DNA from 4 places in the Clostridium pabulibutyricum genome. Region 1 is predicted to be linked to each of the others. Evidence: riboswitches for the same ligand, from Rfam matches in the RefSeq annotation. Region 1 holds a riboswitch; each other region holds the start of a gene.

What was found. A riboswitch is a leader RNA that binds a small molecule or an ion and turns the genes downstream of it on or off. The one in region 1 is predicted to bind thiamine pyrophosphate.
Region 2: linked by a shared signal. The riboswitch ahead of thiT (energy-coupled thiamine transporter ThiT) and the one ahead of thiD (bifunctional hydroxymethylpyrimidine kinase/phosphomethylpyrimidine kinase) in region 1 are both predicted to bind thiamine pyrophosphate.
Region 3: linked by a shared signal. The riboswitch ahead of thiW (energy coupling factor transporter S component ThiW) and the one ahead of thiD (bifunctional hydroxymethylpyrimidine kinase/phosphomethylpyrimidine kinase) in region 1 are both predicted to bind thiamine pyrophosphate.
Region 4: linked by a shared signal. The riboswitch ahead of thiM (hydroxyethylthiazole kinase) and the one ahead of thiD (bifunctional hydroxymethylpyrimidine kinase/phosphomethylpyrimidine kinase) in region 1 are both predicted to bind thiamine pyrophosphate.

The regions. Positions count from the first base shown of each region.
Region 1 is NZ_JBZAYZ010000006.1:124,882-130,863, forward strand. It holds partial or broken gene AC4CVH_RS08620 (3-hydroxyacyl-CoA dehydrogenase family protein) at 1-72, shown strand, start outside; gene cytX (putative hydroxymethylpyrimidine transporter CytX) at 93-1,274, opposite strand; gene thiD (bifunctional hydroxymethylpyrimidine kinase/phosphomethylpyrimidine kinase) at 1,281-2,072, opposite strand; TPP riboswitch at 2,242-2,352, opposite strand; gene AC4CVH_RS08635 (flavodoxin) at 2,396-2,824, opposite strand; gene AC4CVH_RS08640 (heavy metal translocating P-type ATPase) at 2,995-5,073, opposite strand; gene AC4CVH_RS08645 (DUF6110 family protein) at 5,151-5,402, opposite strand; gene AC4CVH_RS08650 (class I SAM-dependent DNA methyltransferase) at 5,541-5,982, opposite strand, start outside.
Region 2 is NZ_JBZAYZ010000009.1:103,283-109,264, reverse strand. It holds gene AC4CVH_RS10920 (DUF7922 domain-containing protein) at 1-65, shown strand, start outside; gene AC4CVH_RS10915 (hypothetical protein) at 155-649, shown strand; gene AC4CVH_RS10910 (Mrp/NBP35 family ATP-binding protein) at 777-1,631, shown strand; gene AC4CVH_RS10905 (ferredoxin) at 1,716-1,904, shown strand; gene thiT (energy-coupled thiamine transporter ThiT) at 1,974-2,615, opposite strand; TPP riboswitch at 2,686-2,784, opposite strand; gene AC4CVH_RS10895 (hypothetical protein) at 2,812-3,003, opposite strand; gene nrdD (anaerobic ribonucleoside-triphosphate reductase) at 3,193-5,301, shown strand; gene nrdG (anaerobic ribonucleoside-triphosphate reductase activating protein) at 5,334-5,843, shown strand; gene AC4CVH_RS10880 (ArsR/SmtB family transcription factor) at 5,892-5,982, shown strand, end outside.
Region 3 is NZ_JBZAYZ010000007.1:7,439-13,420, reverse strand. It holds gene AC4CVH_RS08870 (hypothetical protein) at 1-27, opposite strand, end outside; gene AC4CVH_RS08865 (hypothetical protein) at 1,063-1,233, opposite strand; gene AC4CVH_RS08860 (methyltransferase domain-containing protein) at 1,246-1,356, opposite strand; gene AC4CVH_RS08855 (cupin domain-containing protein) at 1,523-1,804, opposite strand; gene AC4CVH_RS08850 (helix-turn-helix transcriptional regulator) at 1,900-2,043, opposite strand; gene AC4CVH_RS08845 (hypothetical protein) at 2,090-2,581, shown strand; TPP riboswitch at 2,627-2,732, shown strand; gene thiW (energy coupling factor transporter S component ThiW) at 3,023-3,592, shown strand; gene thiM (hydroxyethylthiazole kinase) at 3,570-4,355, shown strand; gene AC4CVH_RS08830 (hypothetical protein) at 4,321-4,767, opposite strand; gene AC4CVH_RS08825 (FtsX-like permease family protein) at 4,760-5,982, opposite strand, start outside.
Region 4 is NZ_JBZAYZ010000003.1:7,200-13,181, reverse strand. It holds gene pepT (peptidase T) at 1-581, shown strand, start outside; gene thiE (thiamine phosphate synthase) at 610-1,224, opposite strand; gene thiM (hydroxyethylthiazole kinase) at 1,215-2,024, opposite strand; TPP riboswitch at 2,090-2,193, opposite strand; gene AC4CVH_RS05205 (Ryanodine receptor Ryr) at 2,378-4,912, shown strand; tRNA gene AC4CVH_RS05200 (tRNA-Leu) at 4,937-5,021, opposite strand; gene AC4CVH_RS05195 (MEDS domain-containing protein) at 5,366-5,914, shown strand.

The DNA.
Region 1 (5,982 bases):
AAAGATAGATCTGACGTGCTTCTTTACTTCCTTGATAAAGATAAAAACAAAAATAAACTAGAAAGCCACTAACACTAAAGTGGCTTTCTAGTTTATTCACTTCTAACCTTTTTAATAAAATTACATTTTGAAACTACAATATACATTAATATTGTCAAAATCATGTCAGGCAGGGTATTTCCTAAAAATATATCAACATGCATTAAAATTCTATACAGTATAAATCCCAAAAACCAAATAATGATATTCTTCATATTAAATCTTTTATTGGAAAAATCATTTTTAAATATGAAATAATCTGCAATCTGAATAGCTATCATTGGAGCAAATGCCGAGCCTATAAAATATAAAAAATCAGTTATATCATCCATGGGATAAATACTAGCTAGAATTACTCCCAATATAGTTACAAATATCCCAAAAAACTTACTTTTGAAGTTTTTATATATCGTCTGCATGGATACACCGGCAGAAAATGCATCCATGAATGTTGTCGTAACTGTTGAGAAAATTATAATAAGCAATCCTGCAATACCTGAACCTGCTTTAATTATCACACTTGCAATATCGCCTTTTCCCGTATATATTACAGCTGCCATTCCTATTATGTACATCCATGTGCTTGTCAAACCATATATAATAACACTGACAACAGTTGCTTTAAAAGGTTTTTCTGCTTCCCGTGTATAGTCACTTATAAGTGGAAGCCACGAAAGAGGCATCGCAACTGCAAGTTCCACAGCAGCCCCAAATGTCATTGCACTTTTGCCCATAATAAACTCTGAATTCCCTGTAAAAATATATTTACAAAGCCAAATCGTCAATACAAACAGAGCAGCCATTGCAACTGAATTCAATTTGCCGAGATTGTTTATACCAATTGTTATCCAAAGTATAATCAAAATTCCTATTATAATACACCAGATCCACATTCCAACACCCATGATCCTGTTTGCTGCAACTGCACCGTCATATATCATAATTGAAGTCCATCCAGCAAGCTGAATTACATTAAGCACCGAAAACAATATGCTGCCTTTGTATCCAAAGCTTGATCCAACAGCCTCCATAGAACTTTTTCTTTTCACTCCGCCTATAATACCTGAAAGGAAAAGCATGAAACAGCCAATAATATGCCCTACTATTATTGCAGCAATTCCTTTCTTGAATCCAAGCTGTGCAAAATAAGTACCTGTAATTATCTCTGCAATTGAAATACCTGCCCCAAACCAAATAAGCCCATTGCTGAAGAGTGAAGTTTTTTTATCCGCCATACTTGACTAAAACTCCCCTCTAAATGCAAAAGCATGGTTCATAGGCCCACTTCCTCTGCCAAGATTGAGCATGTCTCCAAGTGCACCTGATATATATTTCTTTGCTTTTTCAATTGAATTTTCAAGATTGTATCCTTTTGCAAGGTTTGACGCTATTGCACTGGATAGGGTACACCCTGTCCCATGAGTATTTGGATTTTCTATGCGCTTTCCATAAAACCATTTAAAAGTTCCATTACCGTACAGAAGATCATTTGCATCATTAAGATGATGTCCACCTTTACAAAGCACTGCACAACCATATCTTTCATTTATAAGTTGTGCAGCCTCAACCATATCATCCTCAGTCTTTACATTAATCCCTGAAAGTACTTCAGTCTCAGGAATATTTGGGGTTATAACATCAGCCATAGGTATTAATTTATCCTTTAGAACATCTATGGCATCATCGCTTATAAGTTTTGAACCACTCGTAGCTACCATGACCGGGTCAATAACTATATTATTCGCCCTAAAATTTTTAAGTTCTCCAGCTATTGTACATATTAACTCACCTGAAGATACCATCCCTATTTTCACCGCATCCGGATAAATATCGGTAAAAACAGCTTCCAGCTGTTTTTTTAAAAATTCAGGAGTGACATCCATAATCCCAGTAACACCGGTAGTGTTTTGTGCAGTAAGTGCAGTTATAGCACTCATGGCATAAACTCCATTTGCAATCATTGTCTTAATGTCTGCCTGTATACCGGCGCCTCCACAGGAATCACTTCCTGCAATTGTTAATGCTGTTTTCATGTTTCTTCCTCCATTTCTGTGTATTTTATGCAGCAAGTCAATGCATTAATTTTAATATAGCGACAAAAGGTGGTGCCCCCAATTTGCCGCTTTCATAAATTCATGAATACATTTCAGATAATACACAAAAGCTATGCACATACTCGCAGAGTATATACACAGCTCTAAGCTTCCATGTAAAACATATCCCTACGTTGGCATTATCCAAATCAGGTTATGGGTTTAAGCAAATTCAGCTTACTCTCAGCCCGTTTTTTTACGAGCACCCCTATTGTATTCACAATTTAATTATACTATATGCAATTTAAAAATCAAGCATTTAACTACTCAGCCAATTTTCTTCCAAACTCCTTGCACTGTTCTTCTGAATCATCTTCAGGACTTCCGTTCACAATTAATCCATCATCTACAACATCAGAGCCGTAATCACTCTGTACCTTTTCTGTCCAATCTTCCATCCACTTGCCTGTTCCCCAACCATACGAGCCAAACAAACCTACTTTCTTACCTTTTAAAGCAGCTGCAGCAGATTCAACAAATGGTTCCATTTCAGCTTCTTCTACAACTTCGTCTCCCATTGCAGGCGAGCCAAGTGCTACTACGTCAGCTTCCTCTATATCTTTAACCGAAGCTTCTGAAACATTTAAAAGTTTTACTTCAGCTCCTTTTTCCTTTGCTCCATCTGATATTAAAGAAGCCATAGACTCCGTGTTGCCTGTTCCCGACCAATATATAATATTTACTTTTTTCAAAATAACCACCTCCGAGTATATTGATAATGGATTTCATTATCAATTATTATATTATATATTTTTTTGCTGTTTGTCAACATGCTAAAGCATAAATTTATAAAATTATTCTGTTTTTTTCTATATTTAAAAAAACTTTCCATGGTATTTATTTTACCATGAAAAGTTTTTCCCTAATGAAAGCAAGGTCTCATGCTCGCCGCACTTATACCCATTGTTGAAAAATTATGCAGAAATGCAGATGTAGTAGGCCTTATAAAACCAGTCAATCCCATTAAAAGGAGTGATGTATTAAAAATTAATATGAAATTATAATTATTCTTTATCTTTTTCATTAATTTTTGACTTAAAATCCTTATAGTTACAAGATTCCTTAAATCAGATGACATCAATGCTATATCTGCAACTTCTCTCGCAATGTCAGAACCATCCTTCATCGCTATGGAAACATTTGCCGCAGCCAATGCAGGTGAATCATTAACTCCATCTCCAACCATTATAACCTTGTGACCTTTTTTCTTTAACTCTTCTATAATCCTTGCCTTATCCTCTGGAAGCACCTGGGAATAATAATCATCCATTCCTAGCTTCTCGGCAACTGCCTTTGCAGTTTTTTCACCATCTCCCGTCAGCATAATTACTTTCTTTATTCCCGTACCTTTGAGACTCTTTATTACATATTCAGCCTCATCTCTTATAGGGTCGCTTATACAAATAAATCCAGCCGGATGGTTTCCTATGGCAAGATATATAATAGAATAGCCATCGCCTTCACGCTCTATAACCGATTGCTGCTCATCAGACAATTCCACTCCCTCGTCTTCGAAAATAAAATGGTAACTTCCAACCAATACCTTTTTATCTCCTATGAATGAAGCTATTCCATGAGCCATAACATACTCAACCTTTGCATGCTCCTCTTTATGATTAAGTTTTTCATCAGCCGCCTTCTTTACTATGGCTCTGGCTGCACTATGTGGAAAATGTTCTTCAAGACATGCTGCTGTTTTCAAAACATATCTTGAATCGAATCCTGCGAAAGGAACAACTTTTTCAACAGTAGGACTTGCAGTTGTCAAAGTTCCTGTCTTATCAAATATTATGGTATCCGATTCCTCCACAGCTTCAAGATACTTTCCACCTTTAACCACTATCTTATAATTCGACGACTCTCTCATGGCCGAAATAACCGATATAGGGGTTGAAAGCTTAATTGCACATGAATAATCTACAAGAAGTATTCCCAATGCTTTCGTTATGTTTCTCGTGAAAAAATATGTAGCAATTGCTCCGATAAACGTAAATGGAACAATTTTGTCAGCAAGCCTTTCGGCTTTTCCCTGTATGTCTGCCTTTAAATTTTCGGATTTGTCTATCATCTCTATTATTTTACTTATTCTGCTTTCAGAACTTAATTTTTTTACTTCAACTATAATTGATCCCTCTTCTACAACAGTCCCTGCATAAACTACATCATCACTTTTTTTCTCCACTGCCAGAGATTCTCCTGTCATAGAAGACTGATTAATCATTGCATCTCCATCACGTACAATACCATCAACAGGTATCATGTTCCCCATATTGATTCTTATATAATCACCAACTTTAAGATCATCTATTGATATAAGAAACTCCTCACCATCTTTTACCATCCATACACTTTCAATATTTATTGCCAAATTTCTTGCAAGTACATTTTTGGTCTTGTTCTTTGTATACTCTTCAAGAAGATTGGATACATTCAGAAGGAACATTATGGATCCTGCTGTTGAATACTCTCCCTGTCCAATCGCGGCTGCAACAGATGCAGCATCCAGTACATCAACATTTATACGCATATTGAACAAACTTTTCAATCCATTTCTTAAAAATTTAATGGATCTGTAAAACATTATGAATTTTCCTATATTCACCGGTAAAAGGAATTTTATAAACATTCTACCGCTAATCATGCCAAAGAGTGATTTTCTGAATTCAATATCAATCTGCTTTGACGTATCAAAACTTTGATCACTAATTTCAGACAGTTCACCTGGATTCAAGGCACTGATCAGCTTTAAAATTTCACTTTTAAAACTTTCTTTATAAAATATTAAAATACTCCCTGTAATATGGCATGATTCTGCTTTATAGACATATACATTCCTATTTAAAAAACAATCTATTTTATAGCTATCTTCTAAATTAAAAGCAAATCTTCCACATCTAACCCTCAATCTCCCCGGCATATCGTGGACTATACTATAATTCACCATATCATCTCTTTTCAATAATTGAGGTTTCATAACTTGATTATTATGGAATGCATGAAACCATCACATATATTTTTCTATTTTTCGCTGCTACAGCACTGCTTGTCCTTTTCAACCTGTTTGCTAGCTTCGTAACACATATCCTGTGCATCTTCCCTTATCGTTTCATATAAATTTTGTGCATCGTTTTTTATTTTCATACCACCGGCCAATGTCTTGACATAAAAATTCTTCGCCATCTTACTCTTTAAAAAACCCAATCCTAAAGTTCCAAGTGCAACTCCCGCTGTAAACACCACGGATTTTTCATTTTCAAACAATTTTTTCATCTCATCGCTTCCTTTTTATGATAATAATTTTCATTCTCATAATATCATCATAATTATAAACTAGTCAACACAATTACTGAACAATTTTGAAATAAAATGGCAAGTCCCCGATAATTTTCATCATCAGGGACTTTTAGCTTATTTTTGAACTTCTGCTGAATAGATATAAAATTCCTCGTTGTCCTCTTTATAAAAAGTAACAAATCCCATTTTCTTCGCAAATTCAGCAAGCTTCTCTATTCCAACAAGCATACTTGAATCTACTTTTTTTTCCACTCCACGATGATTTGAATTTATAGTTTCCTTTCCTTCTACATGTGCTATTATGATTTTCCCATTTTGCCTTAACAAATCAAAGGACTTTTGGAAAAATTTCTTTTTGTCAATAAAATGAGGATAACATGAATATGCCATTATACAGTCATATTTATCATCTGAGTTATACTTGTAATAATCACTTATTTCAAAATCTAAATTTTTATATTTGTTTTTTTTCTTTGATATTGATATCATATTTTCAGAAACATCAAGCGCAGTTATTCTTCCTGTCTCTCCAACTTTATCCTCAATATATGGTATG
Region 2 (5,982 bases), on a different contig from region 1:
GGTTGATGTTTTATGATTTTAGAACGGGTACGGTAGACATACCAGTGGAAAATTGCGGGGCATGAAGTTAATAACTGTAAGTAAGAAAAAGTTGGGCTTTTTGTTAATGATTTTGGGAATCACAATTGTGATATGTACTCTTGGAAGAGTTTTTATGAATAAGTTGGAATTTACGGTATCAAGTGATGAGAATTTGAATAATTTACGCCAGTACAGTGAGCTTGGTGGAAGTGTAAAGTATGAAATACCAGGTTCATGGCAGATTGTCAGACAGGATACTTTTGGGAGTGAAGTGCTTTGTCATACTGATTTTAAAAATAAAGACGGAAAGATAAATGGTTTTTTCCAGGTTTGGAGATCGAATGGAAACCTGGAAAAATTCCTGACGAACAGTAAGAAAATATCCAATAAGCAGAATAATTTATACAAGAAATATTCTTTGGAAAGCAAGAGGATGAATGGCAGAAAGTTATATCTCATAAAGTATGATATGACAAAGGAAATAGGAGGAAGTTATGTGGGCGAGGAATACTTTCTTGAAGGAAACAACAGGTTTTATAGATTTACTTTTTTTGTGAAGGAGAAAGATTTTAGTGAAGCTATGTCTTCACTGTTTGAGCGTATAGTTAAAACTTTGAAATATAATTGATATTTTCTTCCTTTCAAGTTTTGTTATTAATTGAAAGGAAATTTTTTTATAGAATTATATGTTATAATGATTGATGAAACTTTTTAGGTTTAATTAGTTAATATATTCACGAAAGGGAGTAGTGAAAATGGGTAGTTGTAATGATTGTCCAAGTAATTCAAGTTGTAATGTACAAGACAAAAATAAATGTAGTAAGTCTACACCTAGGTTTGGCACAATAAAACATATAGTTGGTATTATGAGCGGAAAGGGGGGTGTTGGTAAATCTACTGTGACAGGTGCACTGGCAATAAGATTAAAACACAAGGGATACAAAGTCGGTGTTCTGGACGGTGATATAACAGGTCCTTCAATGCCGCGTTTTTTTGGCATAAATAAGGAGAGAGCAAGTATGACTCCAATAAATGGAACTGATGATGTGAAATTTTCCACTGTTGATACAGGACTTGGCATTGAGGTAATGTCATTGAATCTTCTGACTGAAAAAGAAGAACAGCCTGTTATATGGAGGGGACCTGTAATTACAGGAGTTCTGAAGCAGATGTATTCGGACACCCAGTGGGATGAGCTTGATTATCTTCTGATAGATATGCCTCCGGGAACTGGAGATGTGGCTCTTACAATAATGCAGGATATACCTCTTGATGGAATTGTCATAGTATCAACTCCACAGGATATGGTATCCATGATAGTCAAAAAGGTAGTTATAATGGCAGAAAAAATGGGCATAAATGTAATAGGTGCTGTAGAAAATATGTCTTATGTAAAATGTAAAAACTGTGATGAAAAAATAAAGTTATTCAGTAAGAAATCAGCAGTAGAACAGGCTGCGTATCTTGGACTTCCGCTTCTTGCCGAACTTCCTATGGATATTGAACTTGCAGACAGCATGGAAAGTGGGAATGTGGAAAAATACATATCAAATTCAACTGACTATGATACGCTTATAGACAATTTTATGAAGAAGTTAAAGCTTCTCTAGTATGTGAATGAAATTTTATGAATATATATAAGAAAATCTGCAAATAACTATACTATTATTTCACAAGAAAGGTGATGAATGCAAATGGAAGCATCAGTTGATAAGGAAGCCTGTATAAGCTGCGGACTGTGTCCGGATACATGCGGGGATGTTTTTGAAATGCAGGATGATGGAAAAGCTGGAGTAATAGTTAACGAGGTTCCAGAAACAAGTGAGGACTCTGCCATGGAAGCAAGGGACAATTGTCCTGTAAATGCCATATCTGTGGAGTAGATTTTCAGTATAAATTAAATTTATAAAAAGCTGTGTTTTGAATGCACAGCTTTTTAAACATTTGTAAAATTATTTTCCAGTATTATGGGCAATGTTCTTTTTAAGTATGGATTCAAGCTGCCTGAAAGGAAGCAATCCTATTATGACCATGCATATAATTGATTCTATTAGCAAATATCCTGCATTTAGTGTAAATGAATAAACAGCGGGTGACATTCCTTTTGGTGCAAAACTTCCGAAAAACAATATACCGGAAATAAAATGACATACAAATCGGGCGAACATTGCAATGGCTGTTCCTGCGAGTTTATGATTTTTAAAATATCCTGCAAGCCCAATTGCCATGAAAGGAAGAGGATAATCAAATAACACCTGAACTGGTTGTAATATATAGGGATCCAGTATCAAGGTTATGATGCCATAGAGAAAACCGGTTAACGAACCAACTTGAGGACCATACAGAAACGACATCAAAAGTATTGGAACCATGCTTCCTAGAGTTATACTTCCACCTTGGGGAAGATGATATATTCTGAATACTTTAAGTATTGTCGCCAGGGCAAGAGCTATTCCAATTTGTGCTATGAGTTGTGAGTTGAGTTCTATTTTTTTAACCCTTATTATAAATAAAAGTATAATTATAAGGGCTATAAGTGCAAATATAGAACTTGGATGTGAAATTACTTCCTGAAAATTTTTAAGCAGTGACATAATAAAAAAAGACCTCCTTTATTTGCTTTGAGGTACTAAAAGGAGATTTGGCTTTTAAGTATAACTATTACGAAATAATATAGAGCTTCCCTTCGCTGGTATTGTCCAGATCAGGTAAAGGGTTAATAAAGTTATTTCTCAGCTTTCAAAAGCACCCCTAGCATTAACACTATTATACTACGCAGTGTGTATTCATTCAACACATTGGCGGAATTGACATATTTGCACTGACTTTTGAGGTGAGTTTTGCCTGGAAAGGTTCTATATTCAGTCTGTCACCTATTTTTGAATGATGTGGAATATAGGAGACTGATACATGCATGGTTCTTCCGTCCACAAGAGATATTGTAGCTTCCATGTTGTTTATATCTATTATTTTTCCTATCATTTTTTTACCTCCATATAATTTTTGGTTGTGATATAATTATTTTGGTTAAGATAACTATAATTATTCATAAGCAAGGAATTTGAAGTTAAACTCCATTAACTTTAAAATTACGGCTTAAATGTGAATTGATATTTCTACGATTAAATAGTACAATTATATACAATATATAGTAGTTTGGAGGATGGGTAAATGCTACATGTTGTAAAAAGAGATGGAAGAAAAGTAGAATTTAATTCTATTAAAATAACAAATGCCATAAAAGGGGCATCTGATGAAATAGGGTGCGATTTAAAGGAAAGTGAATTTATTGATTTAACTAGAGAGGTTATATCACGTATAGAAAAAATCAATCTTGAAGAGATAGATGTGGAAAATATACAGAACATAGTTCAAGAAGTTCTTATGGAAAAAAAGTATACCAGAATAGGGTTTGCATATTCAAATTATAGACAGGACAGAAATAATATAAGAGAAATAAAGTCTGATCTTATGAAAGCTATTGACAAAATAGGTGTAGAGACTGACAGGGACAATGCAAATGTAGGAAACAACTATAGTTCTAAGCTTTTAAGAATAGCAAGTGAATCAAACAAATGGCACAATCTTGCAAAGATGCCAAAGAGTCTTGCAAAAGCTCATGAGAATGGTGACATATACTATCATGATTTGGATTCCTATAATTTGACTATCAATTGTCTTCATATTCCAACAAGAGAAGTGCTCCTAAGGGGATTTAATACAGGATATGGATATATAAGGCCGCCTAAGCGAATAGAATCAGCAGCAGAGCTTTCATGCATTTTGCTTCAGTCATCTCAAAATGACATGTTCGGAGGACAGTCGCATCCTGATTTTGATAATGATATGGGAATATTTGTTGGACCTACAAGACAGGAAATAATAAAGGAATTCGAAGGAATTGGCATAAGTGGAGACAAGGCAAGGGAAATAGCGGAGAAGAAACTTAGAAGAAGTGTAGAACAAGCAATGCAAGGCATAATTTACAACTTGAATACTATGCACTCCAGAGCAGGTTCACAGGTACCTTTCAGCTCTATAAATATAGGTGTGCCAAGGTCAGACGATGCAGCTCTTATTTGTGAAGTGTTTTTGACGGAATATGAAAAAGGACTTGGACAGGGAGAACAGCCTATATTTCCAAACATAATATTCAGGGTTAAAGAAGGCGTCAATAAAAATCCGGAAGATCCTTACTATTATTTGTTTAGAACTGCATGCAGAGTGGCAGCAAAGAGAATGAATCCTACTTTTATGAACATGGATGCAGATTTTAACAAGGTTTATTATGATAAAGGGATACTTCCATCTACTATGGGATGCAGAACTTATGTATGTTCAAATGTCAATGGAGATGAAGGACCAAAGGGAAGAGGAAACATAGCACCAACTACAATAAATCTTCCGAGAATAGGAATTCTGTCAAAGGGTAGTGTAGAAAAGTTTTTTAAACTTCTTGATGAACGATTGGATCTTTCCAGACAATCGCTTATGCACAGGTATGACACCCTTAAGAACTTAAGGCTCAAAGACCTTCCGTTTGTTGCAGGACAAAAGCTTTTAAAAGGTTCTGAAAATCTAAAGGATGAAGATTCTATAGAACCTATATTGAAGCAGGGAACCTGGGGCATAGGTTTTATAGGACTTGCAGAAACCTTGATTGCAATTACAGGGAAGCATCACGGGGAAGATGAAGCATCAAGAGAACTTGGAGTTAGGATTATAACTCATATAAGAAATTATACTGATAAGCTTACAAAAGAAACTCATCTGAACTGGAGCTGTTATGCTACTCCGGCCGAAGGTTTAAGTGGAAAATTTATTGTAAAGGACAAAAAAATATTTGGAGAGATAAAAGGAGTTACTGATAAGGATTATTATACTAATTCATATCATGTACCTGTGGGTTTCCCAATATCAATAAGAGATAAGATAAACATTGAAGCACCATATCATAAACTTTGCAATGGAGGACATATAAGTTATATAGAATTGGATGATTATCCATCCGAAGATACAGTTTATGATATAATAAACTATGCTTACAGCAAGACAAATATAAGTTATATAGGAATAAATTTCCATATAAGATACTGCAAGAGCTGTGGAACTTATCTTCACGGAGAGGATAATTGTCCTAAATGCGGCAGTAGTGATATCCAGGGAGTATCGAGAGTTACAGGATACCTTTCATTGGATGAAAGATTTGGAGAAGGAAAAGTTGCCGAAAGAAAAGACAGGATATCGCAGGCTACAGGACGTCAAGTTTATTTTAAATAATATTGAAATTTAATTCAAGGGGATTATAGGTTATGGAAAACAAGTTAGTTAGGTTGGCTGGGATTGCTTATGAAAGCCTTGTCAACGGACCTGGACTTAGAAGAGTATTTTTTGCACAGGGTTGTGGTCATAACTGTGAAGGCTGTTTTAATCCCTCAACCCATGATTTTAATGGCGGACAGCTGATGAAGGCTGATGATTTGATTGACAGTATTGCTTTGAATCCTTTAATAAAGGGAGTTACGTTTTCAGGCGGCGACCCATTTTATCAAGCTGAAGCTTTTGGATATATGGCCAGCAGGATAAAAAAACTTGGACTTGATATATGGTGTTATACGGGATACAAAATTGAAAACATACTGAACAATGACGTTGTAGAGGCAGGAACATATCTTCTAAGCAACATAGATGTTCTTGTCGATGGAAAGTTTGAAGCTGACAGGCTGGATCCTAATCTTAAATTTAGAGGCTCCAGTAATCAGAGAATTATAGATGTAAAATCAAGTATGAAAAAAAAAGATATAATATTACTTGATATTTAGAACATAATAAGTAATAATTTAGTTGATATTGTACAAGGAAGTGATACTGTGGATAATAATTCTGAAATTGAAGTTTGCTCTTGTCATGAGGTTCATAAGGGCTGTATAGAAAATGTAAAAGAGAGTATGCTTTCAGAAG
Region 3 (5,982 bases), on a different contig from region 1:
GTATAAACTTTTTTCTCTATTTTCCATATAATACACCTCCAAATAAATCTAAATTAATATTTGAATAAAATTTATCTTACTTATTTTCCTTTGATTTATTTTTATTTATACATCTCATGTTAAGGTTCAACAAACCTGTGTAAAATAGCCATTCTTTATTTTCATTATATACCCTGAAACCTTATAAATAAAGAGTTTCTTTGAAATTTTTCCAACCGTTTTTCATTTTTCAAAAATAGAATAAAAAAAGTACTCTAAACCACTAAAATATATAGCTTTAGATCACTTTTTAATTTTACGGAGGTTGGAAAAATTCTCAGAAGTCAAAAACTTAATAGACATGCCACAAGACCTGATAAATAACCTTCTTTAAATTTTTTTAATGATTTTTCATATTAATAAAAAATATAGGAGATCACTATAAATCATTGAAATTAGAGCATTCATAGCAATTTTGTACAAAGATATGCTTGGAAACTTAGAGACACAGAAATTTGTTTTCCAATGTACAACAAACTGCCTGTCCTCAAAACAGCTCTTGTCCCAATTTTCAAGATAGCCGAAAATACATTTCATATGTTCCGGGGAAACAGTTTCATCGCTGATTTCGCCAATCACTTTCGCCAGCGATTGCCGTCTTGTATCTAATTCCTCAATCCTGCCGTTTGCGTTTTAAAAAATCACAAATTTTAGCGAATGGCTACACCCTACCAAACAACAGTTTTTTATTCTTGTTTAGCAGTAGTTTATTGTGATTGTATAATTTAGTAATTGTTTCTTTATAGGCTAAATATGTGCAATGACCCTTAATCTCCTATAATTAGCAGTCCAAAAAGTTCCATTCCATAGTTTGGGCTGTACCTTGTCCAACATTTTTTTAAAATTAAATCTTGTTCAACATCTGAAAATCTTTCTAAATTTGTTTCAAAAAACTGTTTTGCCCAATTGCATAAACCTTTCTCGCAATCTTTCAAGGGCGTTGGATGATCATAATCATATATTTTTTCAATAAAAAATCCGTGTTTTTCTAACAGAAAGCCAAATAAATCAACGATTTGGAAATTAAATCTCGAGATAAAAGGGACTTCCTACGTCCTGTAAAACGCTCCCAAACCATTGTTCTATGGTTTTGATATTTCCGCATTCACCAAATTCACAAACAAGTTTTCCAGAGGACTTTAATGACTGCTGTAAATATGGCATTTCTAATACATTCATTACTTTAAAGTCCAATTTTGGATACTCCTACTTCGCTTTTTCAATCATATCCGAAGAACCATCAATGCCTAAAATGTAGTTACAAAGTTTTGCTAACTCCGCAGTTAATACACCTGTTCCACAACCTAGATCTAAAATTTTTTAGGTTTTATCATTAGGAACAAATTCCAGAGGCCCTTTCCCATATTCGACAACAAAGTCGTGCTTATTGTCATATAATTTTGAGTTTCATTTCATTTTTTCCTCCATTTCCGATGTATAAATTAATCTTTTATCCTTTACACATCAATCGACTACGCAATAACTATATACTTGGATAAATAACCATGTTATAAATAACACATTGTTGCTGATAAGGATTGTTATAGGCATGAAAAACATTAGCACGAAAGCAAAGTGCTTGTTTTTCTTTTAAAATAATTTTTGTACTTACTTCTATTTCTAACATCCCTTGTACTACTAAAACGTATTCTTCCACACCATCAAGATGCTTTTTAAACTTATGGTGATATTCCGCATCTAATTCTATGTAGTATATTTCTATATTGAGAGTAGGATCAAAAGAAAAAATTGGGAAAGCTCTCATTCGTACATTATCTTCGATAATAGGCTCTTTGGATTGCGTATCATCTATTTCCAGTTCCTCGAATAAAAAAGATAGAGGAACCTTTAATCCTACTGCTATTTTCCAGAGTGTTGTAATAGTGGGAGATATCGTCTCATTTCTATTTGCCCTAGCATAGGCTTGCTAACATCTGTAAGTTTAGCAACATCTTCAATGGTAAGATTTCTAGTCGCTCGTATTTCTCTTAATCGTTCTCCTATTTTGTAGTATAATGTTTATTGTAAGACATTAAGGGGCACAGCCGTCATGACAAAAAAATACAAATATGCCATAGCTGACAAAATATTTGCTATATTCATCGTAACATTAATGATAGTACTTGTAATTACAATACCAATAGCTCTATTTTGCATGGGAATATTACTAATGTTTAAGAAAAATATTATAATACTGAAAGGTACCGGAAATATCCAATATATATTACTCGCCGCTAAATTTATGTTATTAACAATTATTGTACTATATATATTCTCACTTATTTTCAACTCACTATTTCAAGAAAGCAGCGGTATGAAAAAACATATAACAGGCTTTACACTAATGTATTCAACAATACTCTTATATAAATCACTGTATTCCTATTTTTCAATTAACTCCCTTAATGCAAAATTACTAATAAGAAAAGAAGGCATCTTCTGGGTTTCAATATATTTATTTAGTTTATATGTTTTTAAAGAAGTAACTTTTCGTCTAATAGAAAAACTCTATAAAAAGCTAATACTTAGCAAAAGAAAATAAATGCTATTCAAAAAAATTTGCATACTTAGAAGATATATGGTATGATTTTCACAAAAAGGGAGCATATTTAAATATGCTGAGAGGAAGTATATACTTCGACCTATAACTTGATTCGGATAATGCCGACGTAAGGAAATATTTAATTTATGCTGTTTTATATGCTTTATGAGTATAGATGGAATGTGCCTTACAAGGTATATTCCATTTTTTATATTTAAAAAGCAGTGGGGGAGCGCCCAAAGCTTTAAATAAAACTACAACTAAATAGCGAGGGAACTTGTATTTCAAGGTGAGAGGAAGCTTTTGAGCTTCGACCGACCAATATGATTTGTCATATAGGGAATTGCTATTTGGTTACTCTAAAATTATACCTGCAATAATGATGTTTATTTCCTATGTGATAAATTTAGAAAATAAATATTATTATGGAGGTATTTTATTATGGAAAAAAACTCGAAACTATTAAAAAAACTTATGCTGGCAATGATGGTGGCAATGGGAGTTGTGATTTCACCAATTCTTCGTATAGAAGGAATGTGTCCTATGTCTTCTGTTATAAATATTACATGCGCAGTTTTTCTGGGACCATGGTATGCACTGCTGTGTGCTGTTTGTATTGGAATCATCAGAATGTTTATTATGGGAATTCCGCCTTTAGCTCTGACAGGCGCTGTTTTTGGAGCTTTTTTAGCAGGGCTTCTATATAAGACATCCAAAAACACTTTAATTTTTGCAGTTTTAGGTGAAGTTATAGGAACAGGCATAATAGGTGCTATTGTCTCATCACCCATTATGACATATTTCTGGGGTAAAACAGGACTTTCACTTATGTTTTATATTCCTTTATTCTTTACGGCTACAATTATCGGTGGAACAATTTCCTTTATTTTTTTAGGGGCATTAAGCAAAACTGGAATGCTTATAAAGATTCAAAAAGACCTGGGGGTAAAAATCTATGACAAATCAACAGATACTGATAAACAATCTATTGCAAATAAAACACAATATTAAAATAAAAAAACCTCTTATTCATTATATTACAAATCCAATTTCAATAAATGATTGTGCAAATGTAATACTCTCTATTGGGGCAAAGCCTATCATGGCCGAACACCCTCTGGAAGTTTCTGAAATTACATCCGCATCTGATGCGCTTGGAATTAACCTTGGAAATATAACCGACGTCAGAATGAAATCCATGTTGATTTCAGGCAAAACGGCCTTTAAAGAAAAGATTCCTCAAGTAATTGATCTTGTTGGCGTTGGCTGCAGTAAATTAAGGCTTAATTATGCAAAAGAGTTTATTTCTCAGTGCCATCCAGATGTAATTAAAGGTAATTTATCTGAAATAAAAACAATTTGTGGTGTTCAAAGCAATGCAAAAGGAATAGATGCAGGCGAATATGATAAGCTGACAGATGCCAATATAGAAATCATGAAGAAATTATCTCTTAAAACAAATTCTATTATTGCAGCCACTGGTGCGGTGGATGTAATAACTAACGGCAGCGAAACATGTTTAATAAAAAACGGCTGTGAAATGCTTTCAATGGTAACAGGTACAGGATGTATGGTTACTGCGCTTATAACAAGTTATATTTCTTCATCAGATATATTTTATGGTACTATTTTAGCTGTATCGCTTATAGGAATATGCGGAGAACTTTCTCAGCATGTTACCGGTATAGGAAGCTTTAGAACTGCTCTTATAGACAATTTATTTACAATTTCTGATAATACTATAATAAATGAAATCTATTTAAAAATTCTCTAGTTTCTCTTCCAATATCCTTTGACTTTGTATAATAAATATATGGATTTTGAACACTCATTTTAACCAAATTTTTTTTATCACTTTGTGAAAAACAATTTTCATCTTCCCTTGGATAAGCGGCTGTATAATACTCAGCATATACTCCAGATATGGAATGCGGCATAAGTACATATGGCCCATCAATCTTTGCTTTTTTCAAAGCCGTTCTAGTCTCATCTACAATAGTTTTCTTTCCTCTCCCCACCGAATATACATGAATTTTTTTATTATCAACCTCAATCATCCTGCCTAATGGCTTTACATCATTTCTTTCTCTATACTTTCGCACCTGAGCCACTGTACAGACAACTACAGACAATACCAATAATAAAATAAAGCCCTTTGCTAATATTCTTGATATCTTTTTAAGCATTATTTCCACCTTCCTCATATACCATATTTACATAGTTACTACTTATAAAAATATAAAATAATGTCATTATTCCTAAATATACCCCCAAAGAAATGGTAAATTGAATTTTAAAAGAAAAATTCATTATTTGCTCCAGCATCCTCATCGCAACCATACTATGTAATACAGCTATACTTCCCGGCAAAATAAAAAACATCATAACCTGCATATAGACAGATTTTTTTATTTGATTTCTACTCATACCAAGTTTCTTCAAGATAACATATTGCTCCCTATCCATAAATGCATCCTTTAATATCTTAAAATATATTGTGCTGAACATTGAAAGCATAAATATCACAGACATTACCATACCCAGAAAATAAAATATTTCAGCCGCATAATAATCCCAGGTGTGTTGATTTATATATGTGTATATTTTCACTTTAGCTGCTGACTTTTCAATTTCAGATATTAATTGATTATAATTTTGATTTTCTTCAATTTTGACAAAACTTAAAGTTCTCTCCTTGAAACCTTTTTTTGCCTTTTCATATTCTCTATCTTCTAATACATATACATTTTTGATTCCAAACTTATCTATAATTCCGGTAAAAGGAATGTCATCCTTTTGAGCCTTTATAAAATAATCCTTATTATTTATCTCTATTTCCTTTTCATCAAGATTAAAAGGAGATGATAAAGTTGATGCGCTGGATATAAAAACAACTCCTTTTCCTTTAGGCTCAATATAGTTTGGATATTTATAATGTATAAATTTAAAATTCTTTCTTAAAGTTGAATTGCTTATTATAACCGCTTCACGATTATAGTCTACCTTTTTAGTGTAATTTTTATATGAGACATTTCCCAATATAAATTTATTTTCATTGATTTGATTCTTTAGAATCATCTTTGACATTTTCTGTTTTGAGGCTTTGTCATAGGTTTCATAGCAAAAACTATACGGTGTCTCCTTTACCTCCTGTCTTTTTGCAATTTCCTTAAAAGACAGACTAAGTCCAAGAGCCGTTATTGCTGCTGCACACAATATAGCTGTCATTGCAAGATTTCTATAATTGTCTCTGAGTCTGAAATAAACATTTGAAATACTTAATAATCTGGCTTTTCTGTATATAAATTTTTTATTTTTAATTATTCTATGAAAAACTACAGCCATAAAGCTTTGAAAAAAGAAATACGTACCAATTGAAACGCATAATAGCGCCAAAACAG
Region 4 (5,982 bases), on a different contig from region 1:
TAAATGTTCATCCTGGATATGCGAAGGGAAAAATGATAAATTCAATGAATGTTGCAAATGAATTCATGAATATGCTTCCGAAAGATGAGATTCCGGAGGCTACGAGTGGATACGAAGGGTTCTATCATCTTGTTTCAATGAATGGAAATATTGAAGAGACAAATCTCAGTTATATAATAAGGGATTTCTGTGAAGAAAAATTTGAATACAGAAAAAATTTTATGCTTGAATGTGTGAATAAACTTAAAAAAACATATGGGAGCAGTATTGCAGCAATTGACATAAGAGAACAGTACCGGAATATGAAGAAAAAGATAAAACAGGCAGCATATGTGGTTGATATAGCAAAAAAGGCTATGGAAATTTCAGGTGTGAAACCTAAAATATCTCCTATAAGGGGAGGTACGGATGGTGCAAGGCTGTCATTTATGGGACTTCCAACTCCTAATATATTCACAGGTGGTCATAATTTTCATGGAAGGTATGAATATATTCCTGTTTTTGCAATGGAGAAGGCATCTAGGGTAATAGTGAACATAGTAAAATTAACATCGGATATTGAAAAGGTTCTGCAGGAATAAACATGCAGAACCTTTTTTAGAATCATGGCTATTTCAAAATCAGATTTTCAGCAGCAGTTTTTATATCGGAAGTATTGAGAATTGCAGAAACTACTGATATTCCATCCACACCTGTGGACAATATGTCATTAAAATTTCTTTGATTTATTCCGCCTATTGCAACGGCGGGTATGCTTATGCTGTCATATATTTTTTTCAATCCTTCAATTCCGAGAGGGTGTTTTGTGTCTTTTTTTGTTCCAGTATTGAATACAGTACCTATGCCAAGATAGTCGGCTCCTCCTTTTTCAGCATCAAGTGCTTCCTGTATGCTGCCTGAAGATATTCCTATTATTTTGTTTTTGCCGAGGATTTCTCTTGCTTTTAAAAGAGGCATGTCAGTTTGACCGAGATGAACTCCATCGGCATCTATGGCCTGGGCTATATCAATTCTGTCATTTATTATTAGGGGGATCTTATAATATGATGTAACTTTTTTGACATCCACTGCAATTTCAAAAAATTCTCTTGTAGAAGAATATTTCTCCCTTATCTGTACAAGGGTAACTCCTCCAAGAATAGCCTCCTCCACAGCATCTTTCAATGTCTTGTCTTTAAGAAAACGTCTGTCTGTTACAAGGTATAATTTATAGTTTATATCCATTCTACTTTTGCCATCTCCTTAATTTTTTCTCCTGTCAAATTGTATATTGAATCTATTAGTTTTACTCTGAAACTTCCAGGGGAATTTGCAGATTTAAAAGCTTCTTCTCCTGCAATATTCATGGACAGTACTGCACAGACAACAGCAAGAAATTTATCGTCCGAGGAGCCTAAAGTAGCTGCACACAATGCACCAAGCATGCACCCGGCCCCTGTTATTTTAGTCAGCATGGGAGTATTGTTTTTTATTATAGCGGTATTTTTCCCATCAGTTATAAAGTCTTCTTTACCAGTTGCAGCTGTAATACAATTGTGTCTTTTGGAAATTTCAATGCAGCTTTCAAGGGCATTTTCAAGCCCGCCAACGGAATCAACACCTTTTACATTTGAGGCTTTTCCAGCAAGAAAGTTTATTTCACCTGCATTTCCCTTTATCGCATCTATGCGGCCAAGTTCAAACAATTTGTTTATTACAGTTGCCCTTTTTGGAATTGCGGGACATCCAACTGGGTCAAGTATTACAGGTACATTGTGTATTCTTGCGGATTCGGATGCCAGTATGATTGATGTTTCCTGTTCACGGTTTAGTGTTCCTAGATTTATGTAGAGGGATTGGGATAAAGCTGTGAAATCGAAAGCCTCATCATAGGCATCACACATTGCAGGTGATGCACCATAAGAAAGAAGTGCATTTGCACAGTCATTTACTGTAACATAATTTGTAATACAGTGTACGAGAGGAGATTTTTTACGCATTTCATTGAATATGTCTGAAACTTTTTCCATATTTTTATCTTTCAATTTACTCGACTCCTTCTTATATATTAAAATAAAGGTATGTTATTTTTAAAAACAACATACCTTAAAGTCTTTACAAGTATGTTTCCTACGCCAGTTTTGACTGGATCAGGTTCAAAGGGTTAGATTTGAAATCTTCTCAGCTTTTTTACAAGCACCCCTACAAAATTTATTCATTTTTCACTATTAATTTTACTACATATATATGAATTTGCAACTTTAGTTTTAGACCAATAACTTTATTGACATTTAGTTAAAATTATAGTAGACTTGCCTTCAATAACAGAGAAGATATTGAAGATGCTTTAGAATTTATATCTTGAGCGGACATATGTATAAAGAAAGGAAGTGGAATTATGAAAATTGAAGACTTTAGTATTGTTGTATCTGGTGATATATGTGTAAACAGGCTGTTTTGGAAAGTCAACAATAGCTATATAAGCAATTTAAGCTGGCAGCAGCATCCTCATATATGTAGCAGGCTTAGCTGTGGTGAAGCACTGCTTCTGGCAAAGTTTGTATCTTTAGCTACAGGAGCAGAGGTTGTTTCACCTGAAATAAATTGTGACAACAATAATTTGCCTGATGGAATTTTAAGTTCCAGCATACAATTGGAAATTTTCCCCTCTTTACCAGATCAAAAAGATGGAGAAAAGATATACAGGGTAAAAACATTTCTTGGTTTTAATGAAATATATTTTGGAGATCCAAGGTTGTTTCCTATTGTTGATGATAATAAAAATGCCGACATGATAATTATTGACGATGAAAATAATGGCTTTAACAATGATGAAAAATTCTGGCCGATGGCACTTCAAGAAACAGAAAGTAATCCCGTAATTATATACAAGATGGATAATCCATCTGATAATACAAAATTGTGGAGACATATAGAAAAGTATTACATGAAGGACACCATAGTAGTCATAAATGGTGATGATTTAAGATCAAAAGAGGTTAATATAAGCAAGAATATTTCATGGGAAAGAACTGCACTTGATTTTGTATGGCAGATAAAAAACAATCCAAGTCTTGATTTTTTATCTAAATGCAGCAGGTTGATTGTACCGCTTGGTCTTGAAGGTGCTATATATTATAGAAATGAAGGAGGGATCAAATCAAAACTGTATTTTTTAACATATGCATTCGAGGGCGATCTTTTGAAACAGGGTCAAGGCAAAATGTATGGACTTACTTCATGCTTTGCTGCAGGTCTTGCAAAAGCTATTGCTTTAGGAAAAGACAGCAACAGGTCAATGGATGATTTGATAGATGATGGAATAAGAGAAGGAATCGTAGCAACTCAAAAATACTTCAGACATGGTTTTGGAAAAGATGTTGTGGAAAGTGAGTTTCCAAGTAATTCAATTTTTAATGAAGGTGAAAATGATTTTATATATAAAAAATATATACAGGATGTTGAAATCCCGGGAGTAGAGAATCCAAGATACCAGTCATCATGGTACATTATAAATGACAAAATTTCTGCAAATCTTACGGAAATAGCCTGTGACATAGTTAGAAACGGTGAAAAAAGCGTACTGAAATATATACCAATAGCCCAGTTTGGAAAATTGAAAACTGTGGACAGAGATGAGTTTGAAGCGTATAAAAGCATTAAAAATCTAATGTCCGAATATATTTTATCCCAAAGTACAGTCAGACCTTTGTGTATAGCTGTATTTGGAACACCGGGGTCTGGAAAATCTTTTGGAGTAACTCAAGTTGCATCCTGCGTTGCACCTAATTTGATTGAGAAACTGGACTTTAATTTATCACAGTTTCAGACATTGTCTGATTTGACTATAAGTTTTCACAATATAAGAGACATATCTCTTAGTGGAAAGATACCGTTGGTATTTTTTGACGAGTTTGATTCAACATTTGAAAAGAAACTCGGATGGCTCAAATATTTTTTGGCCCCAATGCAGGATGGTGTGTTCAGAGAGGACAATTCAATACATCCTATAGGAAAGGCTATCTTTGTATTTGCAGGTGGCACAAGCAGTACGTTTGAAAAATTTTGTGGAGAAAATATCACGGATGAAGTTGAATACAGGCAGTTTAGCAGAGAGTTTCAGAGCGCAAAAGGTCCTGATTTTATAAGCAGGCTTAGAGGATATGTGAATATTTTGGGACTTAATCAAACGGATAATAAAAATGATCAGTTGTTTATAATAAGAAGGGCCATGCTTTTAAGATCGCTTATTGAGAGGAAGGTTCCACATCTTATAAATGAAAGGGGAGAAGCACAGATAGACAGAGGTGTACTGAGGGCACTGCTTAAAATAAGCAATTATAAACACGAATCAAGGTCAATGGAAGCCATACTTGAAATGAGCAGGCTTACGAGAGCCAAAAAGTGGGAACAGTCGTACCTTCCGCCAAAAGACCAGTTGAGACTTCATGTTGATGAAGATGAATTTTATCGTCATATGATGAAAGAAGAATTTTTTAGTGAGAGAATTGAAGAACTTTGTATTGTTTTTAATTATAAATTAATGAGTATATATGAAAAACATGAGGTTGATGGTATTAAACCGGATGAATGCTGGAGGAGACTTGACAAGGAGCAAAAAGACTGCATTAGAAAGAATATAAAAGGTATTCCTGATATGTTGTATAAGGTTCATTATGAATTGATTTCAGTGTTGGATATAAAGAAAAATGAAATTGCAGAATTTAGTCAGAGTGAAATTGAAGAGCTGGCGAAATGTGAAGAAAAGTATTTGAGCGCCGAAATTAATGAAAGCACTTTTTTTGAGCTGTTATCCAGGGAAGTAGAAAGTTATGTCAGATGCTGGCCGGAAATGTTTGCTGAGGTTGGTTTTAAAATACAAAGATTGAAGTTTGGATTATCCCAGAACACAAATGAAAAAAACCTCATTTAAGTAATGAGGTTTTTTTATGATTCATGGTGCCGATGGTCGGATTCGAACCGACACGCCCGAAGACACTTGATTTTGAGTCAAGCAAGTCTGCCAATTCCATCACATCGGCATATTTGACAAACAACATAAATTATAATATCACATAAGACATTCCAGGTCAAGAGAAATTTTGCATTTTATGATTGTAACAAATAATAAGTTTTTGAATTTTACTATGGAAATTAATGGAATATGGTAGTATAATAAATAAGTAATCATGTATAATGAAATTTGTAAAAATATATGGAATAATATGATGTGTTATAATATGTAAAGGATTTAAAATACTGTCTTAAAATAGTGGTGAAATAATAAAAATTGATATAGATAATAAAAAATGATTAATATTAAGAGGAGTATTTGAATATTATGTAGAATATAAATAATAAATTTAATTGTGAGGATAAATAAATTATGATTAATAAAAATATTTTTGGATTTCATTCTTCATTTTACTATTTTGGATTGGAACATTTATGTATAAATATGCATAAATATGTAAATCAGGGTATTAGAAAAAATCAATTTATATGTATTTTCTCAGGCAGCAGAGTATATGATTGTATTAGAAAGTATATTGATATTAATGAAAAAAACAGTATTAATATTTCAGAACTCGAAAATTTAGTCGGCAAGTCTCCAAAAATAAAAGAAATGCAGGAAAAGTTGAGTCACTTTGAAGGTAAAATTATAAGGAATGGATACGAAGGAATTAGAATAATATTGGATGTAAGTCAGTTTATAGTACGAACTTCTAAAGATGATTTTTTGAAATTTGATGCTGACATAAATGAGATTATACGTGGAAGCAGATCTTCTGTAATGTGCCTTTACGATTTTGAGGATTATGTAAAAGATAAAAAAATTATCAACGATGAAATTATTCAGGAATCATATAAAACTCATCCTTACAGATTATACAGAGGAGAAATCGTGAGTTCAAAAAAACTTCTCTATGTTTGATAAATAGTAGCGTTCAAATAAAAAAAGAAGTTCTGAAATGGAACAATACAGAACTTCCTGCAAATTCA